One region of the Microbulbifer hydrolyticus genome, then DNA from elsewhere that is predicted to be linked to it. Evidence: predicted binding sites of a transcription regulator. Region 1 holds the regulator's gene; each other region holds the start of a gene.
What was found. Region 1 encodes sigma-54, which starts transcription at its own class of promoters, with help from an activator protein. Its sites were predicted from a motif close to TGGCACANNNNTTGCNNT; they were not measured.

Region 1 (6,726 bases):
GATCCATTCCCGTCTTGTTACGCAGCTCCGGAATCCAGTAGGGATTGGGAAGGCAGCGCAAATCGAAGACCAGGTCGGCATCGACCGGAACACCGTGTTTGAAACCAAAAGACTGGAACAGGATCGCCATGCCCGGTGAATCCTTGCCCACCACGCGGGATTTCACCTGGTCGCGCAGCTGGTGCAGGCTGAGGCTGCTGGTGTCGATGACCAGGTCGGCCATGGATGCCAGCGGGGCGAGGAGCTCCTTTTCGCGATTGAGTGCTTCCAGCAGGTGCGTGTGACTGTCGCTCAGGGGGTGCTTGCGGCGGGTTTCACTGAAGCGCTGTACCAGAACCGGTGAGCGGGCATCCAGGTAGATGACATCGCAGTCGATACCACTTTCGCGCAGGTCGTTGATGACCTTGGGGGCCTGGCGAACATCATGCCAGAGGTTACGGGCATCGATGCCGAGCGCGAGCTGGGTGTTTTCCTGGGGAGGCTGTTCGGCGACTCGCCGGATCAGCTCGGGCAGCAGGCTCGCGGGAAGGTTGTCGATACAGTTGAAGCCAACATCTTCCAGCAGTTGCAGGGCCGAGCTTTTACCGGAGCCTGAGCGGCCGCTGATTATGACCAGTCGCATAGACAAGCACTCCTTGCTGATACCGGGGCTGATGTACCGCCGGGATGGCTAACTTGAGCACGGCCGGCAACGGGGTGCCGCCAGTACACGCGATAGCTATTATGCCGCGGCGGCGCTGTTTATGGCCAGTGCGTAGAGGTCGTCGCTGGTGGTGGCTTCACGCAGCTTTTCGCGTACGCGGCTGTCGCTGAACAGGGCGGCAATTTCCGCCAATGTGTCCAGGTGCTCCTGCTCGGAGTCTTCAGGAACCAGCAATGCGAAAAGCAGGTCAACCGGCTGGCGGTCGATGGCATCAAAATCTACGGCGGGAGAGGTAGTACAGAGAACGCCGATGGGCTGCTCACAGCCGGGCAGGCGGCAGTGGGGGATGGCAACACCCTCGCCAATACCGGTGGAGCCCAGGCGTTCCCGGGCTACCAGCTGGTTGAACACGGTATCGGAATCCAGATCGGGGTATTGTTCTGAGATCGCCTGGGCGATGTTGAGTAACAGCTTTTTCTTGCTGCTCCCCGCCAGATGGCAAAGGCTCAGGCGGGGAGAGAGTAATGCTTCCAATGTCATAACTTACTGATGATCTAGCGGTACAGGCCAGCCGGTAACCTGGGTTGTGTTACGACTAGCGGTGACTGCGTAACTTTTCTTTGTGTTTCAGCAGTTGCCGGTCGAGTTTGTCAGTCAGCGAATCGATCGCTGCGTACATGTCCTCTGACTCCGAATCGGCAAAGATATCCTTGTTTCCGTTCACGTGAACCCGTGCCTCGGCCTTCTGGATAAGTTTGTCGACGGACAGGATGACCTGGGTATTGGTGATCAGGTCATTGTGGCGGGAGAGCTTGTCCAGTTTGGTCTGGCAGTAATCGCGAATGGCCGGAGTTACGTCTACATGGTGGCCACTGATATTGATCTGCATGGATTTCTCCTCATCGGGTACAACACAATTGGGCTGCACCCCCGCACAGGGCGGCAACCCTACTAGGAAGTGCGCCAGAATGGAAGGATACACTCAATGTCTGGCTATTGGTTGCCCAGAAACTGACCGGGGTAGTGTTGAACAGCCCTATTTTGTGACTGATCTATCTATATCAGTCGTTTCCGCTCGCTGGAAGATGGTATACCCATGGACTCGCGGTATTTGGCCACCGTGCGGCGAGCCACCTTGATGCCCTGGGAGTCGAGCTCCTGGGTAATCTTATTGTCAGACAGGGGTTTGCGCGGCTGCTCGGCGTCGATCAGTTTGCGGATCAGGGCGCGGATGGCGGTGGAGGAAGCATCCTCGCCGGAGTCGGTGCTGACATGGCTGGAGAAGAAGTACTTGAGCTCGAAAACCCCGCGCGGAGTCAGCATGTACTTCTGAGTTGTAACCCTGGAGATGGTGGACTCGTGCATGCCGATGGTCTCGGCGATGTTGGCCAGTACCATGGGTTTCATCGCTTCTGGCCCCTGTTCGAAAAAGCCCTGCTGCTTTTCCACGATGCAGCTGGCCACTTTCAGCAGTGTCTCGTGGCGGCTCTGCAGGCTTTTCAGGAACCAGCGCGCTTCCTGTAAATTATCGCGCAGGTAGTTGTTGTCGCTGGAATTGTCAGCGCGCTTGATCAGTGAGGCGTAGGTATCATTGATGCGCAGCTTGGGCGTTGTTTCCGGGTTCAGTTCCACCACCCAGCGATGCTGCTTGCGGCTCACAATCACATCGGGCACCACGTACTGGGGTTCTTCGCCGCCAAATGCTTCACCTGGGTAGGGGGTGAGGGTCTGGATCAGGCGCATGACCTCGCCGAGCTGTGCTTCGCTCAGGCGGGTGCGACGACTCAGTTGGCGAAAGTCCCGTTTGCCCAGCAGATCGAGATGCTGGCCCACAACAGTTTGGGCCTGAGCGAGCCAGGGGGTGTGTTCGGGTAGTTGGCGCAGCTGCAGGAGCAGGCTCTCACGCAGGTCTCGGGCCCCGCAACCTGCGGGTTCGAGCTGCTGAATGGTCTTCAGCACCGCCTGCACTTCGTCCGTGTCGACCCCGAAGGCCGCAGCCATTTCGTCGAGGTCCGCGTCGAGGAACCCGTTGGGGGCGATGGCGTCGATCAGGGCCTCACCGATCAGTTTGTCGATATCGGTCAGTGGGGTCAGGTTCAGCTGCCACACCAGGTGATCCTGCAGGCTCTCTGAAGCGGCATTGCGTTGCTCGAGCGCATAGTCTTCGCCGTCGCCGCCGCTGTAACTGCCACTGGTGTAGATGTCGTCCCAGCGGGTGTCTACCGGCAGGTCATCCGGGATTTCGCTGTTCCATTCGCCGTCAGCGGAGGATTCGTTCTGGGCCTCGCGGGCACTTTCGCGCTCGGCGGTTTCCCGCTCCTGTCCTTCGGAGCTGGCGGGGGTGTTCTGGTCCTGATGGGACTCGCCGGCATTTTCATCGAAGTCCGATTCCAGCAACGGATTGCTGTCGAGTGCCGACTGGATTTCCTGTTGCAGATCCAGCGTCGACAATTGCAGCAGACGAATAGCCTGCTGCAGCTGCGGTGTCATCGTCAGCTGTGTGCCGAGTTTTAACTGGAGTGACTGCTTCATATGGGGGTTGCCGGCAGAAAAATCTGGCGTTGGCCCGCCGCGACAAATTTGATGCTTGAAGCGGCGGCGTAAAGCTCATTTCCTGCAGACTACCGCGGGGCAATTCGGAACACAAGGGGCGGGTTAAGCAATAAGCGTGCCGAAAAATTTTGAGACTCCGGTCACAGGGGGGTTAGGTATGATGACTGCCTAAAGAAAAGGGAAATGGGCAGATGAAAATACCTGAATCTGCCTAGATGGTGAACTCATGTCCCAGATAGACATCTTTCACTTGTTTGTTTTCTGCGACGTCCCTGGGGTTTCCGGAGGCGATAATATGGCCCTCACTGACGATATAGGCGGTCTCGCAGATGTCCAGGGTTTCGCGCACATTGTGGTCGGTGATCAGGACGCCGATACCCCGGTCGCGCAGATGGCGGATAATCTGCTTGATATCGTTGACGGAGATAGGATCCACGCCGGCGAAGGGCTCGTCGAGCAGGACAAAAGCCGGGTTGGTGGCCAGGGCGCGCGCAATCTCCACACGTCGGCGCTCGCCGCCAGACAGCGCCATGCCCAGGCTGTCGCGGATATGGGTGATGTGAAACTCTTCCAGCAGGGCTTCCAGCTGTTCTTTGCGCTGGCTCTTGCTGAGGTCCTTGCGAGTTTCCAGGATGGCGAGAATATTGTCGGCCACCGACAGGCGGCGAAACACCGACGCCTCCTGCGGAAGATAGCCAATCCCCTTGCGAGCACGGCCGTGCATGGAGAAGCCGGTAATGTCTTCGCTGTCGATCAGCACCTGTCCCGCGTCTGCCTGAACCAGTCCGGCAATCATGTAGAAGCAGGTGGTTTTACCTGCGCCGTTGGGGCCCAGCAGTCCAACGACCTGGCCGCTGGATACGCTCACGGAGACATCCTGGACGACTTTGCGCTTTTTGTACTGCTTGGCGAGATGTAACGCTTTGAGCGTCGGCATGGCGAATTCCGGTATCTAGTGGAGCGGCATTGCGGCTCCAGCTTGGTAATTTTTTCGGGTATTTGCGCTTGTGACCTCAGTGGGAGGCTACTGGCCGTCTTCGGCCGGCTTGGATTCCGGCTTCCAGATCATTTCCACGCGCTTCTTCTCTGACTGCCCCTGAGCCTGCATCTGCTCGCTGTTGAGATCGTAATCGATACGTTCGGCAGACAGCGTATTGCCATCGCGGTCGACGAAGGCCTCGCCGGTCAGTTGCAGGGCGTCACTGCTCACCAGGAACTCGATTCGCCTGGCGCGGGCCTTGACCGGGCTGGTGCTTTCCTCCACCTGTTGCTGGAAGTGGGCCGGGGTGCCGGTGGCCACTACCTTGCTGATTTCGCCTTTGGCGCTGCCGTGAACCTCCACGCGATCCGCGCGAATTTGCAGGGACCCCTGACGGATAACCACATTGCCGCTGTACACAGAGAGGTTCTTGCTGCGATTGGCTTCCAGTTTATCGGCGGACACTTTCACCGGTTGCTCGCGGTCATTCGGTAGCGCCAGCGCATTGGTGGCCAGTATCAGGGTGGCAAGGACGGTGCCCCAAAGTGCGCGGCTCTTAGCGGTTATCGTTGGCCGATGACGGGCGAATTCATTGGGCTTCATAGCTGCTTTCCACATCGGACAGAATTTCTACCTTGTCTTGTTTGAGATCCGCGCGCAGGCCCTTGCCAGTAGTGCGATTGGGGCCGTCGGCAATGGTAACAACTTTGTCGGTCTCGGCGAATTCCTCACGGGGCTTGATCACGATTCTGGGGGTGCGCAGGGTTATTCCCGGTTCCGGTAGTTCCCGGATGGATACGTCACCCTCGAGTACCACCCGTTGCCCATTGTTGAAGGCAACGCCGGTGCGGGACTCTGTGCGCCAGCGGGAATCTTCTCCCTGATAGAACATCATGCGCGGTTCGGTGAGGTCCGCCCTGTCCCGGCGGGCAAACTGGAAAAACGTCACGCGCTCGGCATCCACTTCATAGGCAAGCGTGCCCGCGGCGCTGTAGTGGCGCGTGCGGGCGCCCCGGATTATAAGATCCGCCGCCTTGTTGTGCTCCTGTTGCGTGGGGCGCTTGCCCAGCAACTGCTCCGGAGGGCTCTCGGTAAACCAGAGCCCGAGGGAAATCAGCGTGACCACAATGACCATTGGAAGCCAGGTGCGCATGCGTTGAGTGTTTCCTTTTGCACGGTGGCCTTTGTTGTCGGCCTTACAGTTAGTCGCTTACCGGGGGCGGTTGGTTCCGGCTCTGAGGGCTGTTAATTACCAGTTTCAGCCAGGTAGGGTGACAGTGCCGCTTCAAACGTTCCCTGGGCGAGCATGATGCGGTCACATACTTCCCGGACCGCGCCGAGGCCGCCACTGCGCTCGGTGGTAAACAGGGCGCGTTCCGCTACTGGCGGCGCTGCATTGGGAACCGCGATGGGGCATCCGACCCTGGTCATCAATAGCAGGTCTGGATAGTCGTCGCCCATATACGCGATATTTTCCATGTCATAGGGCTCGTTGGCGAACAGCTCCAGAAACGCGCTGTATTTGTCTTCCCGGCCTTGGATCAGGCGGGTTATACCCAGGTCGTGCGCGCGTTTTTCAACCAGTGCGCTGCGGCGCCCGGTGATGATGGCGACAGCGACGCCAGACTGCTGCAGCATCTTGATGCCATGGCCGTCCAGAGTGTGAAAGGTTTTCAGCTCGTTGCCATGGTTGTCGAAATACAGTCGTCCGTCGGTAAGCACACCGTCCACATCAAGAATCAGGTGGCGGACTCTGCGGAGTTTCTCCTGAATATCCGGTGTGCTGGATACGGTGGTCGCATGGCTCAAGGGGGCTTCCTTCTATCTTATGGTTTGTCAGATAACACCGGCGCGCAGTATATCGTGCATATGCAGCAGGCCGACGGGGTGATGTTCGGAATCCTCGACGACCAGCGCTGTGATCTTGTTGTCTTCCATAATGCGCAACGCCTCTGCAGCCAGGGTTTGGGCGCTGACGGTTTTTGGCCTGCGGCTCATGACCTGTTCCATGGTGGCGCGGTCCAGCTCGAACTTCTGGTCGATCACCCGGCGCAAGTCGCCATCGGTAAAGACGCCTAGCAGCTGGCCGCTGCCATCCACCACTGTGGTCATACCAAAGCCTTTGCTGGTCATTTCCAGTAATGCGGTGGAGAGCGGCGTCTGCGGCGTGACCTGCGGCAATTCATCGCCGGCGTGCATCACGTCTTCTACTTTCAGAAGCAGTTGCCGCCCCAGTGCACCGCCGGGATGGGAGAACGCGAAGTCTTCCGCGGTAAATCCGCGTGCTTCCAGCAGTGCTACCGCCAGCGCGTCGCCCATGACGAGAGTGACGGTGGTGGACGATGTCGGCGCCAGGTTCAGGGGGCAGGCCTCGGTATCCACCGCAATATCGAGATTTACATCGGCCGACTGTGCCAGCGGAGAGTCGTGCTTGCCGGTCATGCTGATCAGTGGGATACCGAGCCGCTTGAGCAGGGGCAGGAGCGTGAGCACCTCGGCGGAAGAGCCGGAATTGGATATCGCGACCACCAGGTCCTGGCGCGTGATCATG
Region 2 (6,726 bases), 140 kb from region 1:
CAGCGCCGCATCCACATCCGCGAGCAGACCGGGTGTCTGGTAGGCCGCGCGTCCGAGCATAACACCATCGAGTTGCTGTAAATGTTCACGGCACTCGTCCAGTGTGTTGATGCCACCGTTGAGCACAATTTCCAGCTCGGGGTAATCCCGTTTCAACTGGTACACCATATCGTATTTGAGCGGCGGTACTTCGCGGTTTTCCTTGGGGCTCAAGCCGTTCAGCCAGGCTTTGCGGGCATGCACGATAAAGGTGGTGATACCGGCGCCGGCCTGGGCTTCCACAAACCGAGTCAAGCCGGCGTAATCTTCCATGTCGTCGATGCCGATGCGGTGCTTCACGGTGACGGGAATCGACACTGCGCTTTTCATTGCACCCAGGCACTCCGCCACCAGATCCGGCTCCGCCATCAGGCAGGCGCCGAAGCGGCCACGCTTGACCCGATCACTGGGGCAGCCGCAATTCAGGTTCAGCTCACTGTAACCCCACTGTTCTGCAATCTGCGCACAGCGTGCCAGGTCTTCCGGATCACTGCCGCCGAGCTGCAGCGCCACTGGTTGCTCCTCCACATTGAAATCCAGGTGGCTCTCCTGGTCGCCAAACAGGATCGCGCCGGTGGTGACCATTTCCGTATAGAGCAGCGCATGCTTGCTGAACTGCCGCCAGAAATAGCGGCAGTGCCGGTCGCTCCAGTCCATCAGCGGTGCAGTGCAGAAGCGGTGAGAGACCGCGGTTGCTGTTCCGGAGGTGATGGGCGTAGGGGGCGATGCGGTGTGGGGAGACTGGGGCATAAACAACGATCAGGCGATAGAACTGCGCGCAGTATAACAAGATAACGAGCGCTGACCCGGCCTGCTTTCAGCCGCGGGCTACAGGTTGCGCTCTTTGGCGCTGACCTCGGCATCGGCTTCCTGCGAAGCAACGGCCGGTGCCCAGTCTTCTTCGTCAGCGAGCAGCGGGCGCAGCTTTTTCACCACGCTGCGGGCGGTTGCCCGGTAACTGGTGAGCTTGCCACCGGCGACCGCCACGATGCGAGGGCGTTTGGGATTATCACTGCAGATCATGGTCTCGCGGCTGCGGGAGAACGGGTTGCTGTTGGCGAGGGGCAGTACCCGCAGGCCGGCGAAGCTGTCGCTCAGTTCGTTCAACTGCAGCGGGCGGGTTTCCGGGAAATACTGCTTCAGGGTGCGCAGCAGGTACGCCTTTTCTTCCAGCGTGGGAGCGACCTCGGATGGATCGCCGTGATAGGGGCGCTCAGTCGTACCCACCAGCGTCTCGCCCTGCCAGGGCATCACGAATATCGCGCGGCCGTCCTCGGCTTCCACGTAGAAAATCTTGTTGGCGAGTTTCAGTGGCACCTGGATATGAGTGCCGGCAACCAGTTCCAGCGGCGGCAACTTGGCGCTGGGGGAGCACTTGCTGTTGGTGTCTTCGATCCAGGGGCCGGAGCAATTCACCAGTGCGCGGCAGTGCAGGGTATTGAGCAGGCCCTCATGGAAGTAATCCACGCGCACAAACTTGTCGGTGACCTCGGCGCCCACAAGGCTTCCCGGGCAGATCAGCTCGGCGCCACCGCGCAGCGCGCTCTGGATGACCTCTCGGGTGAGTGCGGCATCGTCTGTCTGCGCGTCGTAATAGCGGTACACCGCCAACAGGTCGTCGCCGTTGAGCCCGCACAGCGCGTCGTAGTCCTGAAGACTGATGGAGCGAAAGCGCGACTGCGAAGAGAAGAGCCCGGCCAGCAGGGCGTACAAGCTGAGTCCCAGGCGAATTTTCCAGGCGGGGCGGCGGCTGTGCCGGTAAACCGGGATCAGGAAGGGCACCATGTGCACCAGGTCCGGCTTGTTGGCCAGCAACCAGCGGCGCTCCTTCAGGCATTCGTACACCAGTGAGAACTGCCCGCTTTCCAGATAGCGCAGCCCGCCATGAATCAGCTTGGAGGAGCGGGAAGATGTGCCGTGGGCGATGGACTCCTGCTCCAGGATGGCCACACGGTGGCCTTCAGCGGTCAGCGCTTCAGCGACCCCTGCACCCTGGATACCGGCGCCGACAACCAGAACATCATATTCCATAGACATTGCTGGCCTCCCGGGAGCGCATCAACAGCGGCAGGTTCCCCGTCAGGATGTGGTGGGCCCCGCGGTGGCGCCAGTGCACCGCGCCCTGCGCCGTGTTGATCTCGTGCACCACCCATTGCCAGGGCCCGGGCGGCAGTTCCTGGCAATCGACGGTGGCGTGGTCAATGAACAGGTAATCCGGCGCCAGAGTCACGACTTCTACGGAGAGGCTGCGCGCCACATTGGGAACGCGCAGGGCCACCTGATCAAAGCCGAGGTTGCGCGCCAATCGCAGGCTGCGCAGATCCGATGTGAGCACCACGAACGGATCGGTAGAACCGTGAATTTCATCCAGCAGCCGGTGAAGTGCCGTTTCCGCGCCGGTGGCCTGCAACGTCTCCGGGCTCAGCTCCACAAACCATTCCAGGTGCCGGTGCCGGATAGCCCATTCCACCAGGTCCCGGAAACTTGATACCGGCAATGTGTACAGGTCCTTGTCTTTGAGAAGGTGCAGCGGGGTTGAGATTCCCGCATGGGAAAGTTCGACGCCAACGCCGGCGCAGCACCACGGGGTCTGCTCCTTGCTGAACTGTACTTCCGTGGCAATCGCACAGGCACCCAGACCATGGGCCGCCTCAAACGCGGGCAGGGTGTTTTCGGGGTGGTGAATTTTGTCGCCTAAATGCGCAATCAACATCGAAGTGCGTTCCTGCCGGGCGTGGCCTTATTGTGTGGGTCGGTGGGTAGGAGTACTGCGCGATCTCTACATGAAAAATAGTTGTTATGGGGGGGGTTGCAAGCAGGTTTTGGCATCGGAGGGGACTGTCGAAACGCGATTCGAACCTCTGGCCCACTGTGCGCCCCTTGATCCGACCGATATAATGCCGCGCCTCAAATCCAGCCATTGATGTAAATCAACCTAATCAGGCGACTTATGACCGTAAGAACCCGTATCGCTCCTTCCCCCACCGGTGACCCCCACGTAGGTACTGCCTATATTGCCCTGTTCAACCAGTGCTTCGCCCAGGCCCAGGGTGGCCAGTTTGTGCTGCGTATCGAAGATACCGACCAGGCCCGCAGCACCCCGGAGTCCGAACAGGCGATCCTGGACAGCCTGCGCTGGCTCGGGCTCGACTGGCAGGAAGGGCCGGACGTGGGCGGCCCCCACGGGCCGTATCGCCAGAGTGAACGCGGCGACATTTACAAGAAATACTGCGAAGAGCTGGTCGCCAAGGGTCACGCTTTCCATTGTTACCGTACCGCGGAAGAGCTGGATCACCTGCGCGCGCAACTGCAGGAGTCTGGCAAGGCAACTCTCAAGCCCTCCGACCTGGCATTGCCGGCGGAAGAGGTGGAGAAGCGCAAGGCCGCCGGCGAGCCCTACGTGGTGCGCATGAACGTGCCGGAAAGCGGCACCTGTGTGGTAGAGGATCTGCTGCGTGGCCCCATCGAGATCGACTGGGCGCAGGTAGATGCCCAGGTGCTGCTCAAGTCCGACGGCATGCCCACCTACCACCTGGCCAACGTGGTCGACGACCACCTGATGGAAATCACCCACGTACTGCGCGGTGAGGAGTGGATCAACTCCGCCCCCAAGCACAAGCTGCTGTACGAATACTTCGGCTGGGAGATGCCGGTGCTGTGCCACCTGCCACTGCTGCGCAACCCGGACAAGACCAAGCTGTCCAAGCGCAAGAACCCCACCTCGATCCTTTACTACCAGCGCGCCGGCTTTATGCCCGAGGCCCTGCTGAACTACCTCGGCCGCATGGGCTGGTCCATGCCGGACGAGAGCGAGAAGTTCACCCTGGACGAAATGCTCAAGCACTTCGACATCCAGCGCGTGTCCCTCGGTGGCCCGGTATTCGATGTGGAAAAACTCAGCTGGCTGAATGGCCTGTGGATCCGCGAGCTGGAAGACGAGCAACTGGCGGACCGCCTGCAAAGCTGGCTGCTGAACCGCGACAACCTGCTCAAGGTGCTGCCCCAGGCCAAGGGCCGCATGGAGACCTTCGGTGACTTTATGCCACTGGTGAGCTTCCTCGCCGCCGGCAAACTGCCGCTGACCGAAGACAGCTTTGCCGGCAACAAGCTGGAGCTGGATGAGCAGAAGAAATTGCTGCAGTTCGCACTGTGGCGGCTCGAAGCCCTGCGCAGCTGGAGCAAGGACAACATCTTCGCCGCCGTGAAGGAGCTGTCCACGCAGATGGATATCAAACTGAAAGATTTTAACGCGCCGCTGTTTGTGGCCATCAGCGGCACCACCGCCAGCTTCTCGGTGATGGACGCCATGGATCTGCTCGGCCCCGATCTCAGCCGCGCGCGCCTGCGCCAGGCCATCGATGTGCTCGGCGGCGCGGGCAAGAAGGTGCTGAAGCGCTGGGAGAAAGAGTACGCAAGCCTGGCCTAAACTTGCTCGCACCTCTGGTGTCGATCGGAGGTGCGGGCAGCCGCATGCCACCCGGTTGCCCGGAGTGGCATTTTTTTTGCGTGTGTATATTTATGCGCAAACGGCGGTCAATTGAACAAAAATGCAACAAAATGTAGCAATCCGGGGATTTTGTGTGACAACTGTCACATTTCGCCGGTAGAATTCCACCAGATCTAGGATTAATGGATTAACCGAGCAGTATTTCAAGAAAAAGGAAAAAATATGACTAATGTGAAAAAAGCAGTCATTCCAGTTGCGGGGTTGGGGACTCGTATGTTGCCGGCCACCAAGGCCATCCCGAAAGAGATGCTGCCGATTGTCGACAAGCCGCTCATCCAGTACGTAGTGAATGAAGCGGTCAAGGCCGGGATCAAGGAAATTGTCCTGGTTACTCACGCCAGTAAAAACGCCATCGCCAACCACTTTGACACTTCTTTCGAGCTGGAAGCCCAGTTGGAACACCGGCTGAAGCGCCAGCTGCTGGACGAAGTACGTGCAATCATCCCGCGCGACGTAACCGTAATCTCTGTGCGCCAGGCCGAGGCGAAAGGCCTTGGGCATGCCATCGCCTGCGCGCGCCCGGTAGTGGGTGACAACCCCTTCGCGGTGCTGCTGCCAGATGTGCTGGTGGATGAATATGCGTCCGACCTGACCAAGACCAACCTGGCTGCCATGGTGCGCAACTTCGAGCAGACCGGTGCCAGCCAGATCATGGTGGAGTCGGTCGACTGGGAAGAGGTCAGCAAATACGGCGTAGTCGATTGCCTGGGTGCCGACCTGAAGGTAGGCAGCGTAGCCAAGATTGACGGCATGGTAGAGAAGCCCAGCGTCGATGCGGCCCCCTCCAATATGGCCGTGGTAGGCCGCTACGTGCTGCCCGCGGAAATCTGGGCCCTGCTGGAGCAAACTCAGCCCGGTGCCGGTGGTGAGATCCAGCTGACCGACGCGATTGACGAGCTGTTGAAGATCCAGAGCGTGGATGCCTACCGGATTGTTGGTCACAGTCACGATTGTGGTAACAAGCTGGGCTACATGAAGGCTCAGTTCGAGTACGGCCTGCACCATGCGGACATCGGTGCTGGGCTCCGAGAGTTCCTGGAAGGGCAGCAGCAGCGCGAAGAAGCCGTGGCCTGAGCTGCTTTGAGGGTGGGTGCGGGGCCAGCGGCTGACCCTGCATCCACAAAGAGCGGCAGGCGAACTTCTCCTGTACGCCTCTAACTATTTGATTAAAAAGTTGTTTTTTCTGGTTGACACGCGAGGGGCCGCTGTTAAAATGCGCCTCGCTTTCGGGGGAAACCCAAACAGGAAAGCAACTTTGGGGCTATAGCTCAGCTGGGAGAGCGCAACACTGGCAGTGTTGAGGTCAGCGGTTCGATCCCGCTTAGCTCCACCAAATTAAAAAAGGCCGCATCCGAAAGGATGCGGCCTTTTTTAATTTGGCAGAACTGCCCGGGAGCGAGGTAAAGCTCCCGGTTCACAAGGAGCCGCAGGCGACGCAGAGCGCCCGTAGGCGGCAGGGCTGGCGCACCAGCGACCCCGAAGGGGTGAGCAGGCAAAGCCTGCGAATCATCCCGCGCAAATGAACAAGAATTCCACTGCGGGGGGAATTGAACTCCCGGTTAAATGGTGGGAGTAACACACGGAAGTAAAAGCAGTGATTACGTCGAGGTAAGTAGCCTTCAAATTACTGTAAATTATCCAACCAATAAGTACTCAAAATCTCAATTGGGGGAGTAGATGGAAACAGGGAATGCATCCAGTCGAAAAGGAATCATACTGGCGGGCGGCTCCGGCACCCGGCTGTACCCACTGACCAAAGGTGTCAGCAAGCAGCTCATGGCAGTGTACGACAAGCCCATGATCTACTACCCGCTGACCACGCTGATGATGGCGGGCATCCGGGATATCCTGATTATCACCACGCCGGAAGAGCAGTCGCTTTTTCAGAAGCTGCTGGATGACGGAAGCCAGTGGGGTATTAACCTTACCTATGCAGTACAACCCTCCCCGGATGGCCTGGCGCAGGCCTTCCTGATTGGCCGTGAGCATGTGGGCAACAACCCCAGTGCACTGGTGCTGGGCGACAACATCTACTACGCGGAACGTTTCAACGAAGTGCTGAAAAATGCCGACCAGCGAACAGAGGGCGCCACCGTGTTTGGCTATCATGTCGCCGACCCGCGCGCCTACGGTGTAGCCGAGTTCGACAGTTCCGGTAAAGTCATCAGTATCGAAGAAAA
Region 3 (6,726 bases), 1.3 Mb from region 1:
CAATGCGGCATACAAGCGGACAATGCCTCCGGCCGATGGTGAACTGCCGCTGCACCCGGGTGCGTATGGTCAGGTCTCCTTCCTCCAGGCCAATGCTTTCGGCAATCGCCTGCATCGCGTTGCGGGCAATATTCAGTACCGCCTGAATCAGCTGTTCGCTATCAGCCGGAATATCCGGAATCGACGGGTCGTAGTCCCGCCGGATGATCAACGCCCCGTCGCACTCGGCCTCGATCAGCTGCGCCACGCGCTCGGTGATTGAATGCACGTTGACCGATTGCAACCTCACCGGCTGGCGCGGCCCCAGCATCCGGTCCACCAGATTGCGCAGTCGGTCTGCCTCTTCGATGATGATCTGGGTGTACTCACCGAGGCCGTCATCCTCCAGGTCACTCAATTCCCTTTGCAGCAACTGTGCCGCTCCGCGAATTCCTCCCAGCGGATTTTTCACTTCGTGGGCCATGCCTCGCACCAGGTTGCGCGTGGTCTCCTGGGCTGAGATCAGCGCATCTTCACGTGCGATGCGCAGCAGGCGGTCCATGGACTGGACCTCCAGCAGCAACAGGCCCAGCTCGGTGAGGGGTGTCACCGAGTAGTCCACGGTGCACTCTTCCAGGTTGTGCAGCAGCCACAAGGCGCGCCGGACCGTGTATTTTTCGCCGGTGGCCAGTGCCGAGCGCAGCGCCTGCTCAGAGGAGCGAGACTCGCGCACGACCTCGTCGAGAGGCAGGCCAATAGAGCGGGCGCTGGAAGCCGCCACCAGATCCTCGGCAGCCGAGTTCAGGTAGCAGAGGGACAGGTTTTCATCGAGCACCAAAACGGCCGAGGTAAGGTTGTCCAAAAGCAGGCGTAGCTGGCGATCATTGAGCATTCAGGGGGTCCGATTTCGTTCATTGCTTCGGCTCGCCTATTGGGAGTGCAAGAAGCAAACCAAAATGGCGCAAAAAACCGGACACAGGAGAGGGTTTCAGGGGCGCCGGTGGCCGACCTCACAAGATGATGCACCAAAATCGTGCACAGAGCAAAAAACAGCCAGCTTTGATGCTCAGAAACGGGCGCGGGGCAAGTTACGGGGGTGTCGGGCGAGCGCGGACGGGCGCGTCCAGCGATTTGGGCACCGGGTGGGGAGCCCCCGGCGCTCAAGGTCATTGCGGCAGGGTATTGCCGCCGCCCTCGCAGTTAGCGAGGCGGTCGGTTAGCGCGGCTGTGGTTTGGGGGGCCTGGCGACGCCGGGGGCCTGGGGTAACTTCGGCATCTGCGGCGCCTGTTCGGCAGGGAAATCGGGGATCTGACCACCGGGACGCTTTACATGGACCTGGATGGCCTGGGACTGGGCCAGGGGGCGCCCACCAGCACCTAGCAACACCGCCTGTATCGTATGCGTGCCGCGCTCCAGTGCCGAGATATCCAGGCTGGTACCGGACGACGTACCCGACCAGCGCTGACCGTCAACCACAACAAAGAATTCGTAGCCGTCTTTGGGGACAGGGTCGAGGGCGACCTGCAGCACGACAAACCGCTGCCCCGGCGGGATGGTGGCGTCATTGGCGGGGCTCACGATCGCAAAGTTAACCGGGCCCTCGTAGTCATCGCGGTCGCGCCTATCCCCGGGGGACAGCTTACGTGTCCGCAACGGCTGCTTCGGCGCGATGGGCTGTACGTTGATGGGGCCTATCTCGACCTTCTCGGCTTTCTGGCCAGCGGGGGGGCTGTCACTGAATGTCACCCGGCCATCCGGTCCGACAATCTTGTATACGCTGCCACCTGAGGTGCCACTCGCCTTTTTGTCATCGGCCGCCGAGTCCTGCTGCGCCAGAACCGGCGCAGCCAGCAACACCGCCAGCAGTGCAATCCACCTGATCATGGGCTTTCCTGCCTCTCACTTTCTATTTGAGGTTGCATAGTAAAGGCTAGTGTACTCCTCTCTCCTCTACCCGCATAAAAAAAGCCCACACCTTGCGGGTGTGGGCTTTCTCGTCATCTTTGCACCGTTCTCACCAGACCGCTGTATGAACAGAGCCCGGCGGCGGCGCTCAGATGATACTCCGTTTTAAACGGTAGCGCCTGCGGCGTTTAAGGCCGGGGCGCTCTCGCCGTTTTTATACAGAGTAATACAGCTCGAACTCAACCGGGTGAGTGGTCATGTTCACACGCTGCACCTCTTCGCGCTTCAGTTCGATGAAGGCGTCGATGGCGTCGTCGGTGAATACACCACCTTCGGTCAGGAACGCGCGGTCCTGATCCAGGCAGTCCAGAGCCTGTTCCAGGCTGGAAGCAACGGTCGGGTACTCGGCCAGCTCTTCTGCCGGCAGGTCGTACAGGTCCTTGTCCGCAGCGTCGCCCGGGTGGATCTTGTTCTTCACGCCGTCGAGGCCAGCCATCAGCAGGGCTGCAAAGGCCAGGTACGGGTTGGCGGTCGGATCCGGGAAGCGGGTCTCGATACGCTTGCCTTTCGGGCTCGGCACGAACGGAATACGGATGGACGCAGAGCGGTTGCGCGCGGAGTAGGCCAGGATTACCGGCGCTTCGAAGCCCGGAACCAGACGCTTGTAAGAGTTGGTGGAAGAGTTACAGATCGCGTTCAGAGCGCGCGCGTGCTTGATGATACCGCCGATGTAGAACAGGGCAGTTTCAGACAGGCCAGCGTAAGCGTCACCGGCGAACTGGTTTACGCCGTCTTTGCTGAAGGACTGGTGCACGTGCATACCGGAACCGTTGTCACCTACCAGCGGCTTGGGCATGAAGGTCGCGGTTTTGCCGTAAGCGTGCGCTACGTTGTGTACCGCGTACTTCAGGATCTGAACCTCGTCCGCTTTCTTGGTCAGGGTGTTGGCGCCAACGCCGATTTCACACTGGCCAGCAGTACCCACTTCGTGGTGGTGTACTTCAATTTCCAGGCCCATGGCTTCCATCGCGGAACACATGGCAGCGCGGATATCGTGCAGGGAGTCGACCGGCGGAACCGGGAAGTAGCCGCCCTTAACGCCCGGACGGTGACCCATGTTGCCTTCCGCGAAAGAGGCACCGGAAGACCAGGCCGCTTCTTCAGAATTGATTTTGTAGAAGGCGCCACCCATTTCGGCACCCCAGGTGATGTCGTCGAATACGAAGAACTCGGGCTCCGGACCGAACAGCGCGGTATCACCGAAACCGGTGGACTTCAGGTATTCCTCGGCGCGCAGCGCGATGGAACGCGGGTCGCGCTCGTAGCCCTGGCCGGTGATCGGGTCGACAATGTTACAGCGAATGATGACAGTCGCTTCGTCGGTGAACGGGTCCAGGAAAGAGGTTTCGTCGTCCGGCATCAGGATCATGTCGGATTCGTTGATGCCCTTCCAACCTGCGATGGAGGAACCGTCGAACATCTTGCCTTCTTCGAAGAACTCGCCGCCAACTTCCTTAGACGGAATGGAAACGTGTTGTTCCTTACCTTTGGTATCGGTGAAGCGCAGGTCTACCCATTTGGCTTCGCTCTCTTTAATCAGTCCGAGCGTTTTCGCTGACATTGCAGTCCTCCAAGAATGAAAAGTTATGTGTTGCGCCAATTCGCATTGTCTTGTGGCAACAGTCGAAGCAAGGAGTGTGCCAAATTGGGGCAAACGGGCTATAGATCTTATCCGGGGTGCTGAGCCCAACAACAGCGGCCGGTTTTGAGTCACCTGCCACTACGGCACAAACACAGTAGTCCCAAAAATGGTGCCCCCAAAGAGCCGCATGCACTATTTTGGGGCCAGCAAGTCACGAAAAGCACCATTTTAGTGCCACAAGCAAATTCCCGATAGCGAGTTTATAATTCGCCACCTTTCCCGGGAAGCGCGATGGTTCGATCCCGGCCTCAAATTCAACAGCGGTTCCGGCACATTCACATGCACTTCGTCGTAAAGTTTTTCCCAGAGATCACCATCAAGAGCAACCCGGTACGCAAGCGCATGTCACGCCAGCTTGCCGACAACCTGCGCAAGCTAATGCGGCAGCTGGACGACCGCATCAAGGTGCAGAAAGACTGGGAAAAAATTGATGTCATTGCACCCGATGCAGTATCCCACCTTTGCGACCGCATTGAAGAGGTACTGGCGCACACTCCCGGCATTGCCAACTTTGCCCGCGTTCAGCAGTTCCCCCTTGGCGACCTGGACGACATCTACCAGAAGACCCTTCCGATCTGGGGGCCGCAGCTCGCGGGCAAGACCTTCTGCGTGCGCGTTAAACGCACCGGCAAGCACGATTTTCAGTCCCTCGACGTAGAGCAGTATGTGGGCGGCGGCCTCAACAAGAATACCGAGGCAGCGGGGGTAAAACTCAAGAACCCGGATATCACCGTCAAGCTGGAAGTCCGCCACGACAAACTCAACGTCATTGAACAGCTGCATCAGGGCCTCGGTGGCTTTCCGCTTGGCACCCAGGACCCGGTACTTTCATTGGTTTCCGGCGGCTTCGACTCCACCGTGTCCAGCTACCTCACCATGAAGCGCGGCATTCGCACCCACTTCCTGTTTTTCAACCTCGGCGGACGCCAGCACGAATTGGGCGTCAAGGAAGTGGCGTTTTACCTGTGGGAAAAATACGGCGCCTCTCACCGGGTAAAATTCATCACGGTTCCCTTTGATGAAGTGGTGGCGGAAATCCTCGAGCAGGTCGACGACTCCTATATGGGCGTCACCCTGAAGCGCATGATGCTGCGCGCCGCCTCCGCCGTCGCCAAGGAGCTGGACGTAGACGCAGTAGTGACCGGTGAAGCCATCGCCCAGGTATCCAGCCAGACCCTGAAAAACCTCGCGGTGATCGACAGCGTGACCGACACCCTGGTGCTGCGCCCGCTGATCACATCCGACAAGACTGACATCATCCGCACCGCGCGCGAAATCGGCACCGAGGAGTTTGCGGCGAATATGCCGGAATACTGCGGTGTGATTTCAGTGAAGCCCACCACCCGCGCGAAAATGGAAAAAGTCCTGCACGAGGAAACCCGCTTCGACTTCACCGTTTTGGATCGCGCCATTGGCAACCGGGTGATGCAGAATATCGACGAAGTGATGCAAGACCTGGGCGAAGATGCGCCGCCGGTGGAAATTGTCACCGAGCCGGGCGATGCCATTGTGATCGACATTCGCCACCCGACAGAGGAAGAGGTGAACCCTCTGGAGCTGGAAAATGCAGAAGTGGAAACAATCCCGTTTTATCGTCTGAGTACGGCATTCCAGAAACTCGACAAGGAAAAACAGTACCTGCTGTACTGCGCCCGCGGCGTGATGAGCCAACTGCATGCGTCGCACCTGCTGGACGAAGGCTACAAAAATGTCGGCGTATTCCGCCCGGAAAAACCCGAGCATTAATTCGTTCTAGCGATCTTCCCTGAACGACGTCCCGGCACCCCGCCGGGCTTCAAAAACGAAAGCGGCGGCCATTTCTGGCCGCCGCAGCTTCAACCTCTGCCCTGATCTGTTAACCGGTGTTGCGCATACCCGCCGCAATACCGGCAATGGTGACCATCAGTGCGCTTTCCAGCACCGGGTCTTCCTCGCGGGTGCGCAGGCGCGCCATCAGCTCGGCCTGTAGCAGGTGCAGCGGATCGGTATAGGGGTCGCGCACGCGGATCGACCAGCGCATGACCGGGTTGTTGTCCAGCAGGCTCTCGCGGCCGGTGAGCTCACTCAGGGCGGCGACGGTGCGCGCCAGGCGGCTGCGCAACTCCACACCCAGACGCTGCTGTTCCGGGTCATCGGTCAGGCGCTCTTCGTACCACAGCGCGACGCGGGTATCCGACTTGGCCAGCACCATCTCCAGCATATCCACAACGGTCTGGAAGAACGGCCACTGGTCGCTCATCTCGCGCAGGGTATCCGGCGCATTTTCCAGTCCGGTTTCCAGTGCGGCGCCGGTACCCAACCACGCGGGCAACATCAGGCGCATCTGGGTCCAGGCGAATACCCAGGGAATCGCACGCAGTGTTTCCACACCGCCGCCGGGCTTGCGTCGTGCCGGGCGGCTACCGAGCGCAAGCCGGCTGAGTTCGGTTTCCGGGGTGACGGTACGCAGGTAGGACACCAGTGCCGGGTCATCCTGCACTACCTCTCGATACGCGCGCACCGAGGCCTGGGTCAGGCGATCCATTTCCGCGCGCCATTCCGGGCGCGGTTCCGCGGGTGGCAACAGGGTCGCCTCCAGGGTCGCGGCGATATACTGCTCGAGGTTATACGCGGCCACCGATGGGCGGCCGTATTTCACCCGGATCATTTCGCCCTGTTCGGTGACGCGGATACGACCGGCGACGGAACCCGGGGGCTGCGACAGCAGCGCCATGCGGGTGGGCGAGCCGCCGCGGGAGATGGACCCACCACGGCCGTGGAACAGGGTCAGCGGGATTCCGTGCTCGCGGAAAATTCCAGTGAGCGCTTCCTGCGCGCGGAACTGGGCCCAGGCAGCACCGAGGAAGCCGGCATCCTTGGCCGAGTCGGAGTAGCCGATCATCACTTCCTGACCGGACTTGACGCGTTCACGGTAGAACGGGATTTCGAGCAGCGCGCTCATGGTACCGAAAGCGTTGTTGAGATCGTCGAGGGTCTCGAACAGCGGCACCACGCGCATCGGTGATTTCACGCCGGCAATTTTCTGCAGCAGCATGACTGCGAGCACATCGGACGAGGTCCTCGCCATCGAGATCACGTAAGCACCCAATCCTTCCGGGCCCTGCTCCGCGATCACCTTGCAGGTATCGAGCACCTCCCG

Region 2: the regulator sigma-54 is predicted to act here: its motif matches at 4,531-4,548, upstream of galU (UTP--glucose-1-phosphate uridylyltransferase GalU).
Region 3: the regulator sigma-54 is predicted to act here: its motif matches at 3,571-3,588, upstream of glnA (glutamate--ammonia ligase).

What each region holds. Positions count from the first base shown of each region.
Region 1 covers NZ_CP047491.1:3,095,668-3,102,393, reverse strand. Annotated here, with positions in the region: gene rapZ (RNase adapter RapZ) at 1-622, opposite strand, end outside; gene ptsN (PTS IIA-like nitrogen regulatory protein PtsN) at 722-1,183, opposite strand; gene hpf (ribosome hibernation-promoting factor, HPF/YfiA family) at 1,239-1,532, opposite strand; gene GTQ55_RS13300 (RNA polymerase factor sigma-54) at 1,700-3,175, opposite strand; gene lptB (LPS export ABC transporter ATP-binding protein) at 3,408-4,133, opposite strand; gene lptA (lipopolysaccharide transport periplasmic protein LptA) at 4,221-4,778, opposite strand; gene lptC (LPS export ABC transporter periplasmic protein LptC) at 4,765-5,328, opposite strand; gene GTQ55_RS13280 (KdsC family phosphatase) at 5,421-5,984, opposite strand; gene GTQ55_RS13275 (KpsF/GutQ family sugar-phosphate isomerase) at 6,012-6,726, opposite strand, start outside.
Region 2 covers NZ_CP047491.1:3,236,511-3,243,236, reverse strand. Annotated here, with positions in the region: gene dusA (tRNA dihydrouridine(20/20a) synthase DusA) at 1-696, opposite strand, end outside; gene GTQ55_RS13900 (glycerol-3-phosphate dehydrogenase/oxidase) at 868-2,076, opposite strand; gene GTQ55_RS13895 (PI-PLC domain-containing protein) at 2,060-2,752, opposite strand; gene gltX (glutamate--tRNA ligase) at 2,990-4,465, shown strand; gene galU (UTP--glucose-1-phosphate uridylyltransferase GalU) at 4,709-5,620, shown strand; tRNA gene GTQ55_RS13880 (tRNA-Ala) at 5,804-5,879, shown strand; gene rfbA (glucose-1-phosphate thymidylyltransferase RfbA) at 6,224-6,726, shown strand, end outside.
Region 3 covers NZ_CP047491.1:213,932-220,657, reverse strand. Annotated here, with positions in the region: gene glnL (nitrogen regulation protein NR(II)) at 1-871, opposite strand, end outside; gene GTQ55_RS00960 (DUF4124 domain-containing protein) at 1,196-1,864, opposite strand; gene glnA (glutamate--ammonia ligase) at 2,100-3,506, opposite strand; gene thiI (tRNA uracil 4-sulfurtransferase ThiI) at 3,867-5,333, shown strand; gene ppc (phosphoenolpyruvate carboxylase) at 5,443-6,726, opposite strand, start outside.